4 regions of the Serratia sp. AR11 genome follow, and region 2 is predicted to be linked to each of the others. Evidence: riboswitches for the same ligand, from Rfam matches in the RefSeq annotation. Region 2 holds a riboswitch; each other region holds the start of a gene.

What was found. A riboswitch is a leader RNA that binds a small molecule or an ion and turns the genes downstream of it on or off. The one in region 2 is predicted to bind thiamine pyrophosphate.
Region 1: another riboswitch for thiamine pyrophosphate. It lies ahead of tenA (thiaminase II); the one in region 2 lies ahead of thiC (phosphomethylpyrimidine synthase ThiC).
Region 3: another riboswitch for thiamine pyrophosphate. It lies ahead of thiM (hydroxyethylthiazole kinase); the one in region 2 lies ahead of thiC (phosphomethylpyrimidine synthase ThiC).
Region 4: another riboswitch for thiamine pyrophosphate. It lies ahead of thiB (thiamine ABC transporter substrate binding subunit); the one in region 2 lies ahead of thiC (phosphomethylpyrimidine synthase ThiC).

What each region holds. Positions count from the first base shown of each region.
Region 1 is NZ_CM150739.1:3,545,126-3,550,257, reverse strand. Features, by position in the region: gene ACSOSI_RS16775 (ABC transporter substrate-binding protein) at 247-1,182, opposite strand; gene ACSOSI_RS16770 (ABC transporter permease) at 1,199-1,966, opposite strand; gene ACSOSI_RS16765 (ABC transporter ATP-binding protein) at 1,963-2,718, opposite strand; gene tenA (thiaminase II) at 2,715-3,395, opposite strand; TPP riboswitch at 3,458-3,560, opposite strand; gene ACSOSI_RS16755 (LLM class flavin-dependent oxidoreductase) at 3,731-4,753, shown strand; gene ACSOSI_RS16750 (GlxA family transcriptional regulator) at 4,831-5,132, shown strand, end outside.
Region 2 is NZ_CM150739.1:296,124-301,255, reverse strand. Features, by position in the region: gene nfi (deoxyribonuclease V) at 1-206, opposite strand, end outside; gene hemE (uroporphyrinogen decarboxylase) at 216-1,280, opposite strand; gene nudC (NAD(+) diphosphatase) at 1,321-2,088, opposite strand; gene ACSOSI_RS01370 (Rsd/AlgQ family anti-sigma factor) at 2,188-2,691, shown strand; TPP riboswitch at 2,731-2,855, shown strand; gene thiC (phosphomethylpyrimidine synthase ThiC) at 2,971-4,914, shown strand; gene thiE (thiamine phosphate synthase) at 4,907-5,132, shown strand, end outside.
Region 3 is NZ_CM150739.1:4,059,076-4,064,207, reverse strand. Features, by position in the region: gene ACSOSI_RS19120 (sugar phosphate isomerase/epimerase family protein) at 1-760, shown strand, start outside; gene ACSOSI_RS19115 (MFS transporter) at 868-2,133, shown strand; gene ACSOSI_RS19110 (GNAT family N-acetyltransferase) at 2,175-2,600, opposite strand; TPP riboswitch at 2,669-2,760, shown strand; gene thiM (hydroxyethylthiazole kinase) at 2,797-3,591, shown strand; gene thiD (bifunctional hydroxymethylpyrimidine kinase/phosphomethylpyrimidine kinase) at 3,588-4,388, shown strand; gene ACSOSI_RS19095 (inhibitor of vertebrate lysozyme family protein) at 4,475-4,933, shown strand; gene gutQ (arabinose-5-phosphate isomerase GutQ) at 5,019-5,132, opposite strand, start outside.
Region 4 is NZ_CM150739.1:722,196-727,327, forward strand. Features, by position in the region: gene thiP (thiamine/thiamine pyrophosphate ABC transporter permease ThiP) at 1-775, opposite strand, end outside; gene thiB (thiamine ABC transporter substrate binding subunit) at 751-1,737, opposite strand; TPP riboswitch at 1,796-1,901, opposite strand; gene sgrR (HTH-type transcriptional regulator SgrR) at 1,939-3,600, opposite strand; gene sgrT (glucose uptake inhibitor SgrT) at 3,691-3,864, shown strand; gene ACSOSI_RS03390 (sugar efflux transporter) at 4,021-5,132, shown strand, end outside.

The DNA of each region.
Region 1 (5,132 bases), 2.2 Mb from region 2:
CCCTGTCTGATTAAAAAGAAAATCTTAACTGCTCTGACAAACGCTATTGAGCCGCGCACAGCGCGAAAGAGGAAGGGTATAGCGCATTGAAAGCACCAGGGTCAATGCGTGTTTGCATTGCCTCGCCGCGGCAGAGTGCGATTGGCGTTTTTTGTGACATTACTGTGACACTAATCACGTCTGAGAGCAGCAGAGCGCAAAATAGGCCCTCTCCTTGGGGAGAGGGCAAACAGACCAACGCGCCCTTTAAGGCAACTCCACCGCATACTGCTCTACCGGAGTGATTTTTTTGATCAGCTTATTGTCGAACAGGAACTGTTCATAGGCCTGATAGCGCGCTTTATCCAGCCTGGCCGGATCGCGGGCGAACAGCGGCAGGCTGGCCTGCCAGGCCTGTTTGTTCAACTCGGTATTGAGTTCCGGGTGGGCCTTGGCGAACGCCAGCCAGCTTTCCTGTGGGTGAGCCTGCAGGTAATCGTTGCCTTTTTTCAGCGCCGTGAGGAATTTCTTGATTTTCGGCTCGCCCACCGCGTCGCGATTGGCGACGATAATCAGTTCGTCGTAGGCTGGCACGCCGTAGTCTTCCACGTTAAACACCACCGGATCCTTGCCCTGCAACTTTAGCTCCAGCGCTTCGATATTACGATATCCGCCAATCACCGCATCAACCTGACCTGCCAGCAGGGCGCTGGTCAGTTGGAAATTTACGTTAATCAACTTACCGTCGTCAGGGTTGAGGTGTTCATGCTTGAACATGGTTGCCAGCGTGGCCTGTTCGATGCCGCTGACCGAGTAACCGATTTTTTTGCCCTTCAGCCCTGCCGGGGTGGTAATGCTTTTATCCAGCGTAATCACGGTATTGAGCGGTGAATTAATCAGGGTACCCACGCGCATCAGCGGCAGGCCCTGATCGGCAAAGAAATGCAGCTGCGGCTGATAGGTGATGGCCAGATCGGCCTGTTTTGCCGCCACCAACCGTGGTGGTAGCGCCGGATCGGAAGGCGGCACAATCTTGATGTCCAGGCCTTCGGCCTTGAAGGCACCGATCTGCTCGGCCACCATAATCGGCGCGTGATCGGGGTTGATATACCAGTCGAGCACCAGCGTCAGTTTTTCTGCGGCGGTAGCTTGCCCGGCCAGCGTGGTGCAGAGCATCAGTCCGCAGAGGGTTTTATTAATCATTGTGGATCCCTTGTTATCAGTCATTTTCCGGCGCCCAGTCGATCAGGCGCAGCAGCAGCGCGTCCACCGTCACCCAAAGCAGGACGGTCATCAGCACCAGAATAAACAGCGCGGCAAAACAGACGTCGGTCTGCATGCGCGCGTTGGCGTTCAGCATTACGTAACCCAAACCTTCCGCCGAGCCGACCCATTCGCCGATGATCGCGCCGATCGGGGCGACGGCGGCGGCCATGCGCAGCCCGGAGCCAAAGGCCGGCAGTGCCGCCATCAGCCGCACATGCCGCAGTTGCGCCCAGGGAGAAGCGCGCAGGGTGCGGGCCAGATCGAGATAATCGTTATTGACCCGGCGCAGTCCGTCGAAGAAGGCTGAAGTGACCGGGAAGAAGATCACCAACACGGCCATCACCACCTTGGCGCTCATGCCAAAACCGAACCACAGCACCAACAGCGGGGCCAGTGCAAACACCGGGATAGCCTGACTGGTTAGCACCAGCGGCATTAGCCAGCGTTGCAGCCGTGGGGAATAAATCATGCACAGCGCCAGTACGGCACCAAGCAACACCCCGGCCAGCAGGCCGCAGGCGATCTCGGCGGCGGTGATCAGCGTGTGGTAACCGAGGTAAGCCCGGTCGTTCCACAGCGCCTGCGCGACTGAGGTGGGTGAAGGCAGCAGAAAAGCCGGAATATCACCCAGAGTGACCAGTCCCCACAGCAATAGCAGGCCGGCAAACACCGTCAGGCTGCGGCGCATCCGCGACAGACGGCTTTCAATCTGTGGTTTCATCCGGCGGCCCTCACCAGTTGCAACAACAGCTCGCTCTGGCTTTTCAGCAGATGAGGATCGTCCGGTGCGCGCGGCGGCAAACCTTCGATAACATGGCTATCGTCAATACCGGCGGGATAGCGGGACAGTACCAGCAGGTGATGGCTGAGACGGCAGGCTTCCATTGGGTCGTGGGTAATCAGCAATACGGTGTGCTGCGCCAGCAGTTCGGCGGCCAGTTGCTGGATCATGGCGCGGGTAATGGTGTCCAGCGCCGAGAAAGGCTCATCCATCAGCACAATCGGCTGGCGTTCATACAGGGTACGGGCGATGGCGGTGCGCTGACGCATGCCACCGGACAGCGCAGCAGGCAAGGCATTGCCATAACCGCTCAGCCCCACGCGTTCCCGCAGGTGTTCCGCCCAAGCGCAATCGACCTTTTCACCGCGCAGCCGCGCGCCGAGGCTGATGTTCTGGTCAATGGTCAGCCACGGATAGAGCAAATCCTTTTGCCCCATATAAGCGATGCGCCCGGCAATCGGCAGGCCGTCACTGCCGGTCACCGAACCGGAGGTGGGTTTTTCCAGCCCGGCAATAATCTTCAACAGGCTGGTTTTCCCCGCGCCGCTGGCGCCGAGCAGGGCAACAAAACTGCCGCCTGCGATATCGAAGCTCAGCCGCTCAAAAATCACCTGCTGACCAAAGCGCAGGGTTAAATCCCGCACCTGAATACCCGGCCGAACGCCATGGTGTTGCGCGTTGCCTATACTCATTGGGCATTCAGCCCCATTTGCCAGAAGGCAGATTCCAGCCGGGTGGCGGTGGTGAAAATCTCTGACAGTTCGCCCAGGCGGCTTTCTGCACCGCGCTGACGGCCGACGTTTTCCAGCAGATCGATAGCGGCCTGCACCCCGGTCAGATAGCCCGGATCGCCATAGTTGCGGATCCACGAGGCGTAAGGGTTGCCCTCCATCACCGTGGCAGGGTCGCCCAGCAGCCGCAGGCCAATCTCGGCATAGCCGGCGACGCAGGGCAACAGCGCCGCCAGCAGGTCGAGAGCGTCCCCGGAGTGGCCGATATCGAGTACATAACGGGTGTAATTGAGGGTTTCTGCGGCTTCTGGCTCGGCGGCAATCTGCGGCTCGCTGAGGCCCCAGTCGGCGCAATAGGCCAGATGCAAAGGCAGCTCGGCGACAATCGCATTGAGCGAGGCGGTGGCCGTGCGCATCTCCGGCAGGGTGCGCAGTTTGCTGACCAGCAGGGCGTAGGCGCGGGCAAAGTGGATCAGGAACAGATAGTCCTGGGTCAGATAGCGGCGGAAAGCAGGTTCGGGTAGCGTACCGGCGGCCAGTTGCTGAATAAAGGGGTGAGCGACATAGTCCTGCCAGTGGCTACCGGCGCGCAGGCGCAGTTGGCCGTAGAGACCGTCGTCGAATTGGGGAGTAAACATGGGACCTCCAAAAGTGAGTGGAGATCCGGGCGCGCTGAGGTATGAACAGGCAATGACTGATAGCGTTATTGCCGACCCGTCCCTTCGCTGGCATGACCCAGATCAGGTTCAAAGGGTTCGGCTTGCGCCATCTCAGCCCATTACAGGACACCCCTCGGAGGAGCCTGTTATACGATATTTACTTTTTGATTACAATGTTTGGGCGGGGGGAAGCCTGGAGGATTTTCTCTGCCAAAAACGGTTCGTTTAGTGCGGTCGAAGACAATTTTTCTGGCCTGACAGGGGGCATATTTGTCACTGTAATCCGGTCATAATTGAACCTAAGGACACCACCCATGAAGAAAATTGGATTTCTCTCTTTTGGCCACTGGACGCCTTCGTCACAGTCGGGCACCCGTTCGGCCGGCGATGCGTTGCTGCAATCGATCGACCTGGCCGTCGCGGCAGAAGAGCTGGGGGCGGATGGGGCCTATTTCCGCGTGCATCACTTTGCACGCCAGCTTGGCTCGCCATTCCCGCTGTTGGCTGCCATCGGTGCCAAAACCCAGCGTATTGAGATTGGTACCGGCGTGATCGACATGCGCTATGAAAACCCGCTGTATATGGTTGAAGACGCCGGAGCCGCCGACCTGATTTCAGGTGGACGCTTGCAGCTTGGCATCAGCCGCGGTTCTCCCGAGCAGGTGATTGATGGCTGGCGTTACTTTGGTTACACGCCTGCGGACGGCGAGACCGAAGCCGATATGGCCCGCCGCCACACCGAAGTGCTGCTGGACGCGCTGCGCGGTGAAGGCTTTGCCGAACCCAGCCCGCAGCCGATGTTCCCTAATCCTCCCGGCCTGCTGCGCGTTGAACCCTTCTCTGCCGGGCTGCGGGATCGCATCTGGTGGGGTGCCAGCTCAGACGCTACGGCAGTTTGGGCCGCGAAGCTGGGGATGAACCTGCAAAGCTCGACGCTGAAAAACGACGAAACCGGCGAGCCGTTTCACGTGCAGCAGGCCAAACAGATCCGCGCTTACCGCGAGGCCTGGAAGTTGGCAGGGCATAAACGAGAGCCGCGTGTGTCGGTCAGCCGCAGCATTTTTGCGCTGATGAACCAGCAGGACCGCAGTTACTTCGGCAATAGCGGGCAGGAGGGCGATCAGGTGGGCTATATCGGCGATCAGACCCGGGCGATATTCGGCCGTAGTTATGCCGCCGAGCCAGAGCTGCTGATCAAACAGCTGGCGCAGGACGAAGCCATTGCCGAAGCGGATACCTTGCTGCTGACGGTGCCAAACCAGTTGGGCGTTGAGTATAACGCCCATGTGATTGAGTCGATCCTGAAGCATATTGCACCGGCGCTGGACTGGCGCTGATAAGTCGCGCACTGAAAGCCCGCCAGCCTCTCCGGTGGCGGGCTTGACTTATTTTGCTCATTTTGTATTTTAAGGACATGCATACCTTTCTGATTATCGTCCCCGAAGGGGGCATGTTATTCGAGTCGGCAGGCATCGCCGACATCCTGATGCAAGCCAACCGCTTGAGGCCCAACGACGCTCCGCTCTACCAGATGGCGATCGTCACCACCCAATCTCACCGGGTGGTACATGGGTCGTCCGGCTTGAATCTGTTGGCCGATCATCGTCTTTCAGATCTCGACCCAGAGCAGGAACGCGACACCATCATAGTGACCGGAAAAGGCGCGACCGAGGAAGAGAGTGCTTATGTTGTCGACTGGCTACGGCGTGCCGCACC
Region 2 (5,132 bases):
GCCACTCGTGCCACCTGGTATTCCACCAGCTCCAGCGACGGATAGCGCAGGATGGCGATAGCGGCGCGAGTCACCGCGCCCTCCTGCTCAAAGCCCACGTCGGCACCGGCGATAAAGGCCGGTGGAACGACCAGGAAATCATCCTGGCGAATGACTTCGGAGGCGCGCAGCCGTTGTTCTGCACGCAGGGCTTGAGTATCTATCACATCCAATCCTTAACGATGGTATTTCCCCGACTGCGCGTGGACTGCCTCAACGAAGGCACCGGCGTTCTCCGGCGGCACGTCCGGGTGAATACCGTGGCCCAGGTTGAACACATGCCCTTCGCCGTGGCCGAAACCGGCCAGAATGGTTTCCACTTCCTGGCCGATGCGCTCCGGTGACGCATACAGCATCGAAGGGTCCATGTTGCCCTGCAGTGCGACTTTGTCCCCTACGCGACGGCGTGCATCGGCAATATCGGTCGTCCAGTCAAGACCCAGTGCGTCACAACCGGTTGCCGCCATCGCCTCCAGCCACTGGCCGCCACCTTTGGTGAACAGCGTGACCGGCACACGGCGGCCGTCGTTTTCACGCAGCAGGCCGTCAACAATCTTGTGCATGTAATGCAGTGAGAACTCGCGGTAGTCACGACCGGTCAGCACGCCGCCCCAGGTATCGAACACCATCACCGACTGCGCGCCGGCTTTAATCTGGGCGTTAAGATACAGAATGACGCTGTCTGCCAGCTTATCCAACAGCAGGTGCAACGTCGCCGGCTCGGCGTACATCATTTTTTTCAGTTTGGTGAAGGCCTTGCTGCTACCGCCTTCCACCATATAGGTCGCCAGCGTCCACGGGCTGCCGGAGAAACCGATCAGCGGCACTTCGCCCTTCAGCTCGCGACGGATGGTACGAACTGCGTTCATCACATAACCCAGCTCCACTTCCGGGTCGAACGCCGGTAGCTTGTCGACATCGGCACGACTGGTGATAGGCGAGGAGAAACGCGGACCTTCACCGGTTTCGAAATACAGGCCCAGCCCCATGGCATCGGGAATGGTGAGGATATCGGAGAACAGGATCGCCGCGTCCAACGGGAAACGGCGCAGCGGCTGCAGCGTGACTTCACAAGCCAGCTCCGCGTTCTTGCATAGCGACATGAAATCCCCGGCCTGGGCGCGGGTGGCCTTGTACTCCGGCAAATAACGACCGGCCTGACGCATCATCCATACAGGGGTCACATCCACCGGCTGACGCAGCAGTGCGCGCAGATAGCGATCGTTCTTCAACTCATTCATTTATGGGGCTCCCTTATTCATCTGCCGGTATTGTAGCGATTTATTGCTCACGGCATAAGGCTACGGTGTCCTCTATCAGGCGACGCGCTACCGTGCCGGGCGGCGGTAATAGCGGCAACCGATCGTAGCGGTACCAACCGGCGTTAAGCAGCTCTTTCGGATCGTGACGGATCTCGCCGCGGTGGTAATCGGCCATAAAGGCCATCATCAACGAGTGCGGGAACGGCCAGGGTTGTGAGGTGACATAACGCAGGTTTTTGATTTCAATATTACTTTCTTCCATCACCTCGCGTGCAGCCGCCTGCTCCAGCGTTTCGCCAACCTCGACAAAGCCGGCCAGTACGGTATGAATACCGCCGCGATGGCGCACATGTTGCGCCAGCAGGATCTCATCGTCACGCCGAATGGCAACGATCACGCAGGGGGCGATCTGCGGGTAGTAGCGCTCCCGGCAGTGGCCGCACAGGCAGGCACTTTCGGTGCGGCTGAGATGCATTTCATGGCCGCAGTAACCGCAGTAGCGATGGGAACGGTAAAACTCGGCCAGTTGTACGCCCCGTCCGGCAAGCTGGAACAGCCCGCGATCCAGTTCTAACAGTTGGCGTACCGATCCCATCTCCTGCGGCATTGCGTGGCGCACCAGCCAGACCGGCAATCCTTCCCATTCGCCAATAACACGAGCCATTCTTCCCTGCAGGGAAAATGACGCGGCCAAACCGCACGGCAATTCACCGTTCGGTAACCAAAGTTTGCTTTCATGGCTGACGATCCACCAGCCATTTTCATTACCCGTTAATGCAAGTTCCATATCGTTGTTGCACAACCTCAGCTTCACTGGCACTCTACAAATCGGCCTTGTTACATTTTAATAACTTACTGTTACGTTTTATTACTTACGGAGTCAAACATGCTCAACCGTTTGGAAAGCCTGACTCAGCGCGTTGGTGGTAGTAATGAATTAGTAGATCAATGGCTTCAGGCACGCAAGCAGTTGCTGGTCGCCTATTGTGCCCTGGTGGGCATTAAACCTAACAAAGAAAAGCATACGCCGCTGAATGAAAAAGCGCTGGAGAACTTTTGCCATAATTTGGTGGATTATCTCTCCGCCGGCCATTTTCATATCTATGACAGAATAATCAAGCAAGTGGAAGGCGCATCCAGTCCGAAAATGTCTCTGGCGGTCAACATCTATCCCAAGCTGTGGGCCAATACCGAGCAGATCATGGCTTTCCACGATCGCTATACCGAAGTGGATATCGATCAGGACCTGTGTCTGGAATTACATCAGGCGTTGTCCGATATCGGTGAAACGCTGGCGGCTCGTTTTACCCTTGAAGACAGGCTGATCCAACTGGCGGCTGAAACCTGGCAGCAGGCTGAGCCGGACAAAACGCTGGATCCAGCCGGCTAAAATTTTGTAGTCTTTTTTATTATCCCTCCTATACTGGAGGGCATCTTGTCGGAGTGCCTAGCGCCTGATTTGTTCATCAAATTGGCCAGGCTGAGACCGTTAATTCGGGATCCGCGGAACCTGATCGGGTTAATACCCGCGAAGGGAACAAGAGTAATCTATCGCCACAGGCAGGTGACCCCGATTTGGGATAATCCTGCTTTGCTGGCCAGCATCATTACTCCCTCCGAGCTCCAGACAAGCAACTTTCCCAACCCAACACACTGGTAGGAACTTGCTATGTCTAACGTTAACAAACCCCGCGCTCGTAAAGAGCAACGCGAAGAAGCCCAGCAGTTTATCAACACCCTGCAAGGCGTTTCCTTCCCCAATTCACGCCGGATCTATCTGCAGGGCTCACGTAGTGATCTGCAGGTGCCAATGCGTGAAATTCAGCTCAGCCCGACGCTGATCGGTGGCGATAAGGACAACCCGAAGTACGAGCCAAACGAAGCGATTCCGGTGTACGACACTGCCGGCCCTTACGGTGATCCCCAATCAGAACTCAACGTGCATAGCGGCCTGGCGAAGCTACGTGCCGGTTGGATCGCTGAACGCGGTGATACCGAAGCCCTCAAGGGCGTCAGTTCAGGTTTCACCCAGCAGCGCCTGGCCGATGAAGGCCTGGATCACCTGCGCTTTGAACATTTGCCGTTGCCACGCAAGGCACAACCGGGCCAATGCGTGACCCAGTTGCACTACGCGCGTGCCGGCACCGTCACCCCAGAAATGGAATTTATCTCCATTCGCGAAAACATGGGGCGCGAGCGCATCCGTGGCGAGGTATTACGCCACCAGCATCCTGGCCAAAGTTGGGGGGCCAACCTGCCGGAGAACATCACGCCGGAATTCGTTCGCCAGGAAGTCGCCGCCGGGCGCGCCATCATCCCCGCCAATATCAACCACCCGGAATCCGAACCGATGATCATCGGCCGTAACTTCCTGGTGAAGGTTAACGCCAACATCGGCAACTCGGCGGTGACCTCATCGATCGAGGAAGAGGTCGAGAAACTGGTGTGGTCCACCCGCTGGGGCGCGGATACCGTGATGGATCTGTCTACCGGCCGCTATATTCACGAAACCCGCGAATGGATCCTGCGTAACAGCCCGGTGCCAATTGGCACCGTGCCTATCTATCAGGCGCTGGAGAAAGTGAACGGCGTGGCGGAAAACCTCACCTGGGAAATGTTCCGCGATACGCTGCTGGAGCAGGCGGAGCAAGGGGTTGACTACTTCACCATTCACGCCGGCGTGCTGCTGCGCTACGTGCCGATGACCGCCAAACGCCTGACCGGCATCGTTTCCCGCGGCGGTTCGATCATGGCCAAATGGTGCCTGTCACATCATCAGGAAAACTTCCTGTACCAGCACTTCCGCGAAATCTGTGAGATTTGCGCCGCCTATGACGTTTCTCTTTCCCTCGGCGACGGCCTGCGGCCGGGCTCAATTCAGGACGCCAACGACGAGGCACAGTTCGCCGAACTGCACACCTTGGGTGAGTTGACCAAAATTGCCTGGGAATATGACGTGCAGGTGATGATCGAAGGCCCTGGCCACGTGCCGATGCAGATGATCCGCCGCAACATGACCGAGGAGCTGGAGCACTGCCACGAAGCACCATTCTATACTCTTGGCCCACTAACCACCGATATCGCTCCGGGTTATGATCACTTTACCTCCGGCATCGGGGCCGCGATGATCGGCTGGTTCGGCTGCGCCATGCTGTGTTACGTCACGCCAAAGGAGCATCTCGGGCTGCCGAACAAAGAGGACGTCAAGCAGGGGCTGATCACCTACAAAATTGCCGCTCACGCCGCCGACCTGGCAAAAGGCCACCCCGGTGCGCAAATCCGCGATAACGCCATGTCCAAGGCGCGCTTCGAATTCCGCTGGGAAGATCAGTTCAATCTGGCGCTCGATCCAGCCACTGCTCGCGCTTATCACGACGAAACCCTGCCGCAAGAGTCCGGCAAAATCGCCCACTTCTGCTCTATGTGCGGGCCAAAATTCTGCTCGATGAAAATTTCGCAGGAAGTTCGCGACTATGCCGCCGCACAGGAAGCGGCCAAACCGATAGCAGTGCAGCTAACCGGCATGGAAAAGATGTCGGCCGAGTTCCGCTCACGCGGCAGCGAGCTGTACCACAGCGCCGGTAACCTGCAAGAGGAATTAAGCAATGACTGATATCACCACGCCCTTCCCCGCCACGCCTCACAAGTTGGGGCTATACCCGGTGGTCGACAGCGTTGAATGGATTGCCCGTTTGCTGGACGCAGGCGTCACTACCCTTCAACTGCGGATTAAGGATCTGCCGGATGAACAGGTCGAGGACGACATTACTGCCGCTATTGCCCTCGGCAAGCGCTACGACGCCCGATTGTTTATCAACGACTACTGGCAAC
Region 3 (5,132 bases), 1.7 Mb from region 2:
CTTTGGTGAGCAGGCACAGAGCTATGGGTTGGATATCCATATCGAAACCAGCGCTTCCGACTCGCAGACCATCGATCAGGCGGTGAACATTGCCCTTAAATCCGGTGCCAGTTCGGTGCGCTTCTATCCGCGCTATCAGGGGGCATTGCAGCAAGTGTTGGCGCGTATTGCCGAAGATATTCAGTACATCAAGCAGCGTTATCAGCACAGCGGTCTGAGCTTTACTTTGGAGCAGCACGAGGATCTTAAAAGTCATGAACTGGTTAGCCTGGTTCGGGCGGCAGATTTCCCGCAGCTTTCCCTGTTATTTGATTTCGCCAACATGATCAACGCCAATGAAGAGCCGCTGACGGCATTGGCGGTAATGGCTGAAGATATCACCCAGGTACATATCAAGGACGCACTGATCGTGCGTGAAGATCAGGGAATGGGGCACCGGGCCTGTATTTCCGGGCAGGGGGATTTGCCCTTCCGGGAATTGTTGCTGGGGCTAATTTGCCTGGGCGAAGAACGGCCGCAGGTTACCGCTTATGGGCTGGAGGAAGAAGTGGATTATTACGCGCCGCCATTTCGTTTTAACGGAGAGGGCGATAACCCGCATATTCCATGGCGGGAGATGAGTGAAACCGCGTTACCGGAACATGGGCTGGAGGAACGGCTTAAAAAAGAGGTTCAGGATGCATTAAATCAAATTCACCATGTTCGCACCATTACTGACAGTTTGATAAAGCAAGCCCGGGAGCTGCTAACCCCGGCATAATATAATAAATAAATTTATAAATAACACATTCTCAATGATGTGGAGAGACACTCGTCCCGTCACTGAGGTAACAACACCGCTTATTATTTAATGGCTGTGAGGGGATTATGCTGACTAAAAAAAGATGGGCACTATTTAGCTTGTTGGTCTTATGTGGCGGGACAATATATAAATTACCCTCCCTTAAGGATGCGTTTTATGTGCCGATGCAAGAATACTTTCACCTGAGTAACGGGGAAATTGGTAACGCCATGTCGGTCAACTCGATTGTGACCACCATTGGCTTCTTCTTGTCGATTTATTTCTCCGACCGTCTGCCGCGCCGCTTTACCATGTCGTTTTCACTGATTGCCACCGGCTTGCTTGGTATTTATCTGTCCAGCATGCCGGGTTACTGGGGCATTCTGTTTGTCTGGGCGTTGTTTGGGGTCACCTGTGACATGCTGAACTGGCCGGTACTGCTCAAATCGGTGAGTATGCTGGGGGATAATACCCAGCAGGGGCGGCTGTTCGGCTTTTTCGAAACCGGTCGTGGCGTGGTGGATACCGTGGTGGCGTTTTCCGCACTGGCGTTGTTTACCGCTTTTGGCAGCGGCTACCTTGGCTTCAAGGTTGGGATACTGTTTTATTCAGCGATCGCCATTATCGTCGGGATTATTATTCTGTTAGTGATGAAGGAAAGCCCGGAGGAGAAAACACCATCGAAAAGCGCATTGCCGGTTGATAAAAAACCGGGCATGAGCAGCGTATTAAAAAATAAAACGGTCTGGCTGATTGCCTTCAGCGTTTTCTGTGTTTATGCGGTGTATTGTGGGCTGACGTTCTTTATTCCTTTCCTGAGCCATGTCTATGCATTACCGATTGCACTGGTTGGGGCCTATGGGATCATTAATCAGTATTGCCTAAAAATGGTGGGTGGACCTATTGGCGGGTTGATTGCGGACAAAGTATTAAAATCCCCCAGCAAATATTTATTCTACACCTTTATTATCAGCGCCATTGCGCTGGCATTATTGATCCTATTGCCGCATGAGCAAATGCCGGTCTATCTGGGCATGGCCTGTACGCTGGGATTTGGTGCGGTGGTCTTTACCCAACGTGCAGTGTTCTTCGCACCGATCGGTGAGGCGGGGATTGATGAGGAACACACCGGTGCGGCGATGGCGCTAGGCAGTTTTATCGGTTACGCCCCGGCGATGTTTTGCTTCAGCCTGTACGGCCATATTCTCGATGCCTTCCCCGGACTAACCGGCTACAAGATTGTCTTCGGCCTGATGGGCATGTTTGCCTGCGCCGGGATCATCGTGTCAGGGTTGTTGGTTAGAAATATCCGCGCACGCGGCAAATTGACCCCGGCGGTTTCTGCCGCCTGATTTGAGGACTATGGATGGGCACGGTACAGCATGCCGTGCCCTTACTTGGTCGGCGAGTGCATCAGGTAATAGTCTTCCGCGCCGTCATTGCCGGTGGCGATCGTCCGCCAGCCGTGTTTATGGTAAAACGCCAGCGCCTTCTCATTCTTGACCAGACATTTCAGCGAGCCGGTGGCGGTAAACGTCTGCTCCGCTGCCTGCAACAGCGCGCTGCCGACGCCCAGGGGCGGCAGGTGAGGGTCGACATACAGATTGTGAATAAAGTTATCCTGACGATAAATCGAGACAAACCCCAGTCGCTTTCCCCTTTCTTCCGCCACCCAAATATCCTCGCCCAGTGTCGAACGATCGAAATCTTCCAGTCGGTAATCTTCGGTATCACGCCAGGGGAACGCTGCTTTGCGCGATGCCAGATACAGGGTGCGCAGGAACGGACGGTCGGCTTCCTGGTATTTTCTTATTTGCATGGCGTCTCCTTTTTATTTTTTGACACTATAGCGCGATTGACCTCACCGGCGGCAACCCCAATAATGGCCGTCTTGACTCGGGGTGCCTCTAGGGGCTGAGATTTTACCCGTATTACCTGATCTGGATTATGCCAGCGTAGGGAAGTCTCGGTGCCCCCACCGGTACCCGCCTTCTTGAACGCCGGTTGGGAGGAATATGTTCACTCGACCTGATGCTTTACCCGGCGCTCACGCCGCGGCTTGTTTGACCCAATTTAAACGCCAATCCCCCTTGATTCATTGCCTGACCAACGAAGTGGTGCAGGAACTGACGGCTAACGTGTTGCTGGCGCTCGGCGCTTCCCCTGCGATGGTGGTGGAACCGACCGAAGCGGCACAGTTCAGCCGGCTGGCGGATGCTTTGCTGGTCAATATTGGCACCCTCAATGCCTCGCGGGCCGAATCCATGCTGGCAGCGGTAGAGGCCGCCAATGCGGCGGGCACCCCCTGGACGCTGGATCCGGTCGCCGTCGGCGGGCTGGTGTATCGCACTGCATTTGCCCAGCGTTTGCTGGGGGAAAAGCCGGCGGCGATCCGCGGCAATGCCTCTGAGATCATGGCGCTGAGTGGCTTGCAGGCGAACGGTCGCGGCGTCGACAGCGCTGACGATTCACTGGCGGCGTTACCGGCGGCGCGTGAACTGGCGCGGCTCAGCGGGGCGATAGTGGCAGTGACCGGCGTGGTGGATTACATCACCGATGGCCAGCGTGACTGGGCGGTCGCCGGAGGGGACGTGCTGATGACGCGAGTGGTGGGCACCGGTTGTGCGCTTTCGGCCGTGGTGGCGGCATTCTGCAGCCTGCCGGGCGATCGGCTGGACAACGTAGCCACCGCCTGCCGGGTGATGTCACTTTGCGGTGAGCGGGCGACGCGTGGCGCGGCTGGGCCGGGCAGTTTCACCCCGGCGTTTCTCGATGCTCTTTACCAACTGCGTCCGGAGGATCTGCAATGAAACGGATTAACGCGTTGACCATCGCCGGGACCGATCCGAGCGGTGGGGCCGGTATCCAGGCCGACCTGAAAGCCTTCTCCGCGCTAGGGGCCTATGGCGCCTCCGTGATCACCGCGCTGGTGGCACAAAACACCCGCGGCGTGCAGTCGGTGTATAACATCGAGCCGGCTTTTGTCGCCGCTCAACTTGATTCCGTGTTCAGCGATCTGCGTATCGACAGCACCAAGATTGGCATGCTGGCCAACGCCGACATTGTGCAGGCGGTGGCGGAGCGTTTACGTCACTATCAGCCGTCGTTTGTGGTGCTGGATACGGTGATGCTGGCGAAAAGCGGTGATCCTTTGCTGGCACCGGAGGCGGTGGAGTCGATTCGCCGCGAACTGTTGCCGCTGGTGTCGATCATCACGCCGAACCTGCCGGAAGCTGCGGCCCTGCTGGAATGTGCCCCGGCGGAAAACGAAAGCCAGATGCGTGAACAGGGGCGGGCACTGTTGGCGATGGGCTGCCAGGCGGTACTGATGAAGGGCGGCCATCTCAGCGAAAGTGAAAGCCCGGACTGGCTGTTCAGTGTGGGGCAGGAGCAACGCTTTACTGCACCCCGCGTAGCGACCCGCCATACGCACGGCACCGGCTGCACGCTGTCTGCTGCATTGGCCGCGCTGCGTCCGCGCCACGACGACTGGGCAGGTACGGTCGCTGCCGCCAAGGATTATCTGCAAAAAGCCTTGCAGCAGGCCGATACGCTGGAAGTGGGGCACGGCATCGGGCCGGTGCATCATTTTCACGCCTGGTGGTGAGTCAACTTTTTAGCCGTGCTGTGGTCTGACTAGATTCAGGCCCGGTTTTGGCCGGGTGCGATCGAATTCAATCAAGGGAGAAGGCCATGACAGGACAAAACGCACTTCGCGGCGCCATCTTCGGCGCGTTACTCAGCTTCAGCGTGGGCAGCCTCGCCCAACAGATTGTCACCACTTCGGACGTGATCCAGCAGCCGGGCTATCAGACCAGTTGGCAGAACATGGTGAAGGGGCAGGCCCGTTTACCGGGCTGGGCGCGCAAAGGGGTAGGGACTTCAACCCCGGCGCAAAGCCTGAGCTGGAAGGGCCAGGATTATTTGGTGGGCAATGTGTGCAAGCCCCACGACTGTGCCAACAACTTTATGATGGTGGCGTTTAAAGAAGATAAGTCGCAGGCCTGGGCGGTGCGCGTTGAAGTGGCGAACAAGCCGGAAGCGGTTGATCATCCGAAGAAATACGCCAAATACCAATGGCTGGGCAAGCCGGATGAGGACATGAAGGCGCTGCTGAAACAACAGTTTGAGAATAATCCGGACTGGAAATAAGTGGGCTTTAGCGTCGTACGAATCCCCTCACCCTAACCCTCTCCCAAAGGAGAGGGTACAAACGGGCAAGCATTAGTTAATGCGGTCAGCCGATACCGGCCTGATGCAGGTCGTGCAGGTTGATCGCGCCCACCAGTACGCCATCTAGGTTGACCACCGGCGCGGCGCTAATGTGCTGTTCGTGCAATGCTTCCAGTGC
Region 4 (5,132 bases), 430 kb from region 2:
CCACCAGCCCCAGGCAGCAGGCCAGTTGGATCAGCGCCAGCAGCGCGGCACGGCTGAGATCGTAGTCGTAGCTGAGCGCCTGGTAGATAGCCAATTCGATGGTGGTGGCCTGCGGCCCGCCGCCCAGTGACAATACGGTGGCGAAACTGGCAAAGCACAGCATAAAGATCAGCGCACCGCTCGGCAGGATCTGGCGGCGTAGTGCCGGCCATTCGACAAAGCGGAACTGCTGCCGCCCGCTCATGCCAAGCTGCGCAGCCAGTTGACGCTGTTCGACCGGAATGTTTTCCAGCGCCTGTAGCAGCAGGCGGGTCGCCAGCGGCAGGTTGAAGAACATATGGGCCAACAGAATGCCCTGCAGGCCATAGGGGGAGAAACTGTAGTTAATGCCGAGCCAACCGCATATCGCGGCCAGCCAGCCTTGTCGGCCATAAACACTGAGCAGACCGAACACCGCCACCAGTACCGGCAGCACCAGCGTCATGGCGCACAGCCGTAGCAGCAATTGGCGGCCAGGGAAACGGCGACGGAACAGCGATCGCGCCAGCAGGATAGCGGGCAGCACCGAGATCAGTGCCGACAGCAACGCCTGCCAGAAGGTGAAACGCACCACGTGCCACAGGTAGCTGTCCTGCCACAGACCCTGCCAGTCGCTTTCGGGCGCGTGTCGCCACAGCGAACCCATCGCCAGTACGGCGATGGTCAGGATCAGACCGGAAGCCAGCAGCCCCGGCCATAGCCAGCGTGGGATCAGTGGCTGACGGCGGTTTGCCATGCCCGGATCCAGTTGCCGCGTTGTTTGGCCACTTCTTCAGCGCTGTATTGCAACGCGGTCTGCGGTACGGTCATTTGCTCAAACCCGGCCGGTAGCTGGGTTTTGATCACCGGATACATCCAGTTGCCGGTGGGAATGCTGTTCTGGAACGCCGGGGTCACCATAAATTGCATAAACTGCTCTGCCAACTCCGGCTGTTTGCCGGCCTTGAGTTTGCCTGCCACCTCGACCTGCAGGTAGTGGCCTTCGCTGAAGTTAGCGGCGGCGTAGCTGTCTTTCTTTTCTTCAATCAGATGGTAGGCCGGAGAGGTGGTGTAGCTGAGTACCAGGTCGCCTTCGCCTTTCAGGAACAGGCCGTAAGCCTCACTCCAGCCCTTGGTCACGGTGACGGTTTTCTTTGCCAGCTTTTGCCAGGCTTCGGGAGCCTTGTCGCCATAGACTTTCTGCATCCACAACAGCAGGCCGAGGCCCGGCGTGCTGGTACGCGGATCTTCATAAATCACCTTCCAGTTCTGGTCACTGTCGACCAGTTCCTGCAGGCTTTTGGGCGGGTTCTTCAGTTTTTCTTTGTTGTAAACGAAGGCAAAGTAGCCGTAGTCATAAGGCACGAAGGTTTTATCCTGCCAGCCGCCGGGAACGCTCAGTTTGGTGCTGTCGACGTTGCTCGGCGCAAATAAACCGGTTTGTTGCGCGGCCTGCAGCAAATTGTTGTCCAGCCCCAACACCACATCGGCGGCGCTGTTTTTTCCTTCCATGCGCAGGCGGTTAAGCAGCGAAACGCCGTCTTCCAGCGCGACAAATTTCAGCTCACAGTCGCACTGGGCTTCAAAGGCTTTTTTGACCGCCGGGCCAGGGCCCCAGTCGGCAGCGAAAGAATCATAGGTGTAGACCGTCAGTACCGGTTTGGCGAACACCGGTGCGGCGCACAACAACAGTAATAAGGGCAGGCTTTTTTTGACCACTTTGCACTCCTGAAAATTTAGGGGGGCAAGGGTATCTGAGGGGGCGAGTGGCGGCTGCCGGTTCGCTGGGCTCAAATCCCTCCGCCGGTATTGACCGGATCAGGTTCGACGGGTTTGTTCTCAGCAAAATCGGCACGCCGCATTTTGCACCCCGTTGAGACGGCGTCATTGTAAAGACTAACGGGCGTCGGTGAAAGGCGCTTATGCTTCCGGCGGCGCAAACCAGGCGGATTTAAAATCAAACCAGCCCAGGGTATTCATCCGTACGCCGCGCATGCTGCGCTGGCCGTGCAATTGCAACCAGTGGTGGAACAGCGGGTGTAACTGATGATTGCTGACCAGGCGCTGGCAAAAATCGGCCAGCGGCAGGCTATTGGCGCGCCACAACGCGGCATCCTCAGCGAGATCTTCATTCATGCAGTGCTGCATCAGCGGCAGTTCATACAGGGTGGCGAACAGCGAGAACTCCAGCGGCAGATAGAAGTTGGCGCTGCCGAGCCACAGATCGCTGATGGCTTCGCCTTTATGCCAGGTGTCGTAATCCACGGCCTGGATCTTCAGCTTGATACCCTGCTGCGCCAGCAGGGGTTCGATCGCCAACTGAATGGCGTGGAACTCCGAGTGCTCGCTGTAGTAAGTCAACGTCAGCTCGGTCAACCCGTCCGGTTTGGGCAATTGTGCCAGTGCGCGGTTGTGATGCCAGCGCGGCAGAAGGCCGTAGGCCGGCGACCAATAGCGTTGATAGACCGGGCCGGCATTGCTCAGCAGCGCAATGGGGTTGATCAACTCGCACAGCCAACTGCGAATGGCCGGATCGGCCGCCAGTGGCGAACGCTGATCGAACAGCAGGAAATAACAGCCTTCTTCCAGCCGGCTTTCCAGTTCGTTTTTGCCGGTGTCGTCCGCCTGCAACTGGACGCCGGAATGTACCAGTTCTTCGGTCACTTCCGGCAGCACCCAGATATTCACCTCATCGATCAGCGCGCGGTAGCCAAAGTAATCGTCAAAGGCGTGGATTTTCATCTGGCTGCGGTGGTTGCGTACCACGCTATATGGCCCGGTGCCCACTGGGTGGCGCGAGAAGTCCGGCAGGCTTTGCCATTCGCGCGGCAAGATCATCGCGGGCACGCTGCCCAGCAGCCACGGCAGCCAGTAATCGGGACTGTGCAAATGCACGTCGATCACATAAGGCGTCGGTGAGGTCACGCGTTCGAGATGTGAAAACAGTGGCTGTGGCATCAAACGGGTAAGCGAGCTGATGACATCCTCCATTTCCAGCTCGCGGCCATGGTGAAAATGAATCGCCGGGCGGAGATAAAAACGCCAATGCAGCGGGGTCAAAGCTTGCCAGTGATGCGAAAGATCAGACTCCAGTTCCCCGTTTTCCTCGTTTATGCGCGTCAGGCCGCTGAAAATCTGCCGTGCCAGATGGGTTTCCGAACGCCGCAGCGCCGAACCGGGCAGCAGGTTATACAACTGGCGATAGTAGAGCACCCGCAGGATGTGTTTCCCCTGACGAAAGCTGCGTCCCAGTTGGGACAGCAACATTTGGCGCACCACGTTTTTATCGCCGACCAGTTGCACCAGTTGATCGATACGGTCTTGCTCCAGCAATTCCTCCGCCCGCTGCTGTTGCAGTGCCAGACCGGTGTAGTGAAAGGTGAGCCGTGAACGTTTGCCGCGCCCGGACTCGGCCTGCCAGGTTAACCAGCCCTGGTGCTGCATGGCACCCAGTAGCGAACGCACGTGGCGGCGCGAACAGCTGAGCACTTCGGCCAGCTCCTGCAGGGTGGTTTCGGTCGGCTCGCCGTGGCAGCGCTGCCACAGGCGAATGAACTGCTGTTGCAATCTGGAGGTGGACATAAAAGAGGAACGCTCCGGCATCAACCCATCAATTTATCTTTCCCTATATTACGCCGATAATTTTCCTCAATGAAAGGGGGAGGGCGACGGATGAAAGTTTTCTTGTCAAAACAGTTCTATCAGCGCTATTTCAGCGCGGTACGTCGCCAGCGGGCCGATTGGTTGGGGCTGGTGCCTGAGCAGGCGCGGCTGGAGATGCTGGCCCATCTGACCCAGTGGGACATCCACTCCATGACGGATAAGCAATACCGTGAGCATCTGTGAGGCTCGGGTAGAAAAAGTTTCTGAGTAATGGTGTTGTTCACCAGCCAGTGGGATCATACCCACTGGTTTTTTTATTCTCGGTCGCGGGGATATTCTTGCAATTTTGCCACCGTAGCCTAAGGTTCTGTCTTCCGCTTTAGGGTCAGGAACGAAGAGATGAAACGTCAGCGCTGGCTGCCACGCCGCTTTAATCCCGTCTTTGCCGCATTCCTGCTGATTGCCTTTCTTTCCGGCATTGCCGGCGCGCTTTTGGCGCCGACGCTGAGCCTGTTCCTGACCACCGAGGTTAAGGTGCGGCCGCTGTGGGTTGGCCTGTTCTATACCGTCAACGCTATTGTCGGCATCGCGGTCAGTTTCCTGTTGGCCAAGCGTTCGGATACGCGCGGCGATCGTCGCAAGTTGATTTTGCTGTGCTGCCTGATGGCGGTCGGTAACTGCCTGCTGTTTGCCTTTAACCGTGACTATCTGACGCTGATCACCGCCGGGGTATTGCTGTCGGCGATTGCCAATACCGCGATGCCGCAGATTTTTGCGCTGGCACGAGAATATGCAGACAGCTCGGCGCGCGAAGTGGTGATGTTCAGCTCGGTGATGCGCGCACAACTGTCGCTGGCCTGGGTGATTGGCCCGCCGCTGTCGTTTACGCTGGCGCTGAACTACGGGTTTACCTGGATGTTCATGATTGCCGCTGCGACCTTCGCGATTTGTGCATTGCTGGTATGGTTTACCCTGCCTTCGGTACCACGTGCGGAGCAAAGTAGTTCGGAGCTGAACGCTACTGCTTCGGTTCCGATTGCCCCCGTCAGCGCCTGGCGCAACCGCAATGTACGTCGTTTGTTTATTGCGTCGATGCTGATGTGGACCTGCAACACCATGTATATCATCGATATGCCGCTGTATATCACCGCCGATCTGGGCCTGCCGGAAAACCTTGCCGGGCTGCTGATGGGCACGGCCGCCGGGCTGGAGATCCCGGCCATGTTGCTGGCGGGTTACTACGTCAAAAGGTTCGGCAAACGCAATATGATGCTGTTCGCCGTGGCGGCCGGCATCCTGTTTTATGCAGGATTGGTGGTGTTTAAATTTAAGCTGGCGCTGATAGTATTACAGCTGTTCAACGCCATATTTATCGGCATCATCGCCGGTATTGGCATGCTCTATTTCCAGGACCTGATGCCGGGACGGCCAGGTGCGGCGACCACGCTGTTTACCAACAGTATTTCCACCGGGGTGATCCTGGCCGGGGTGCTGCAGGGGGCGCTGGTGGA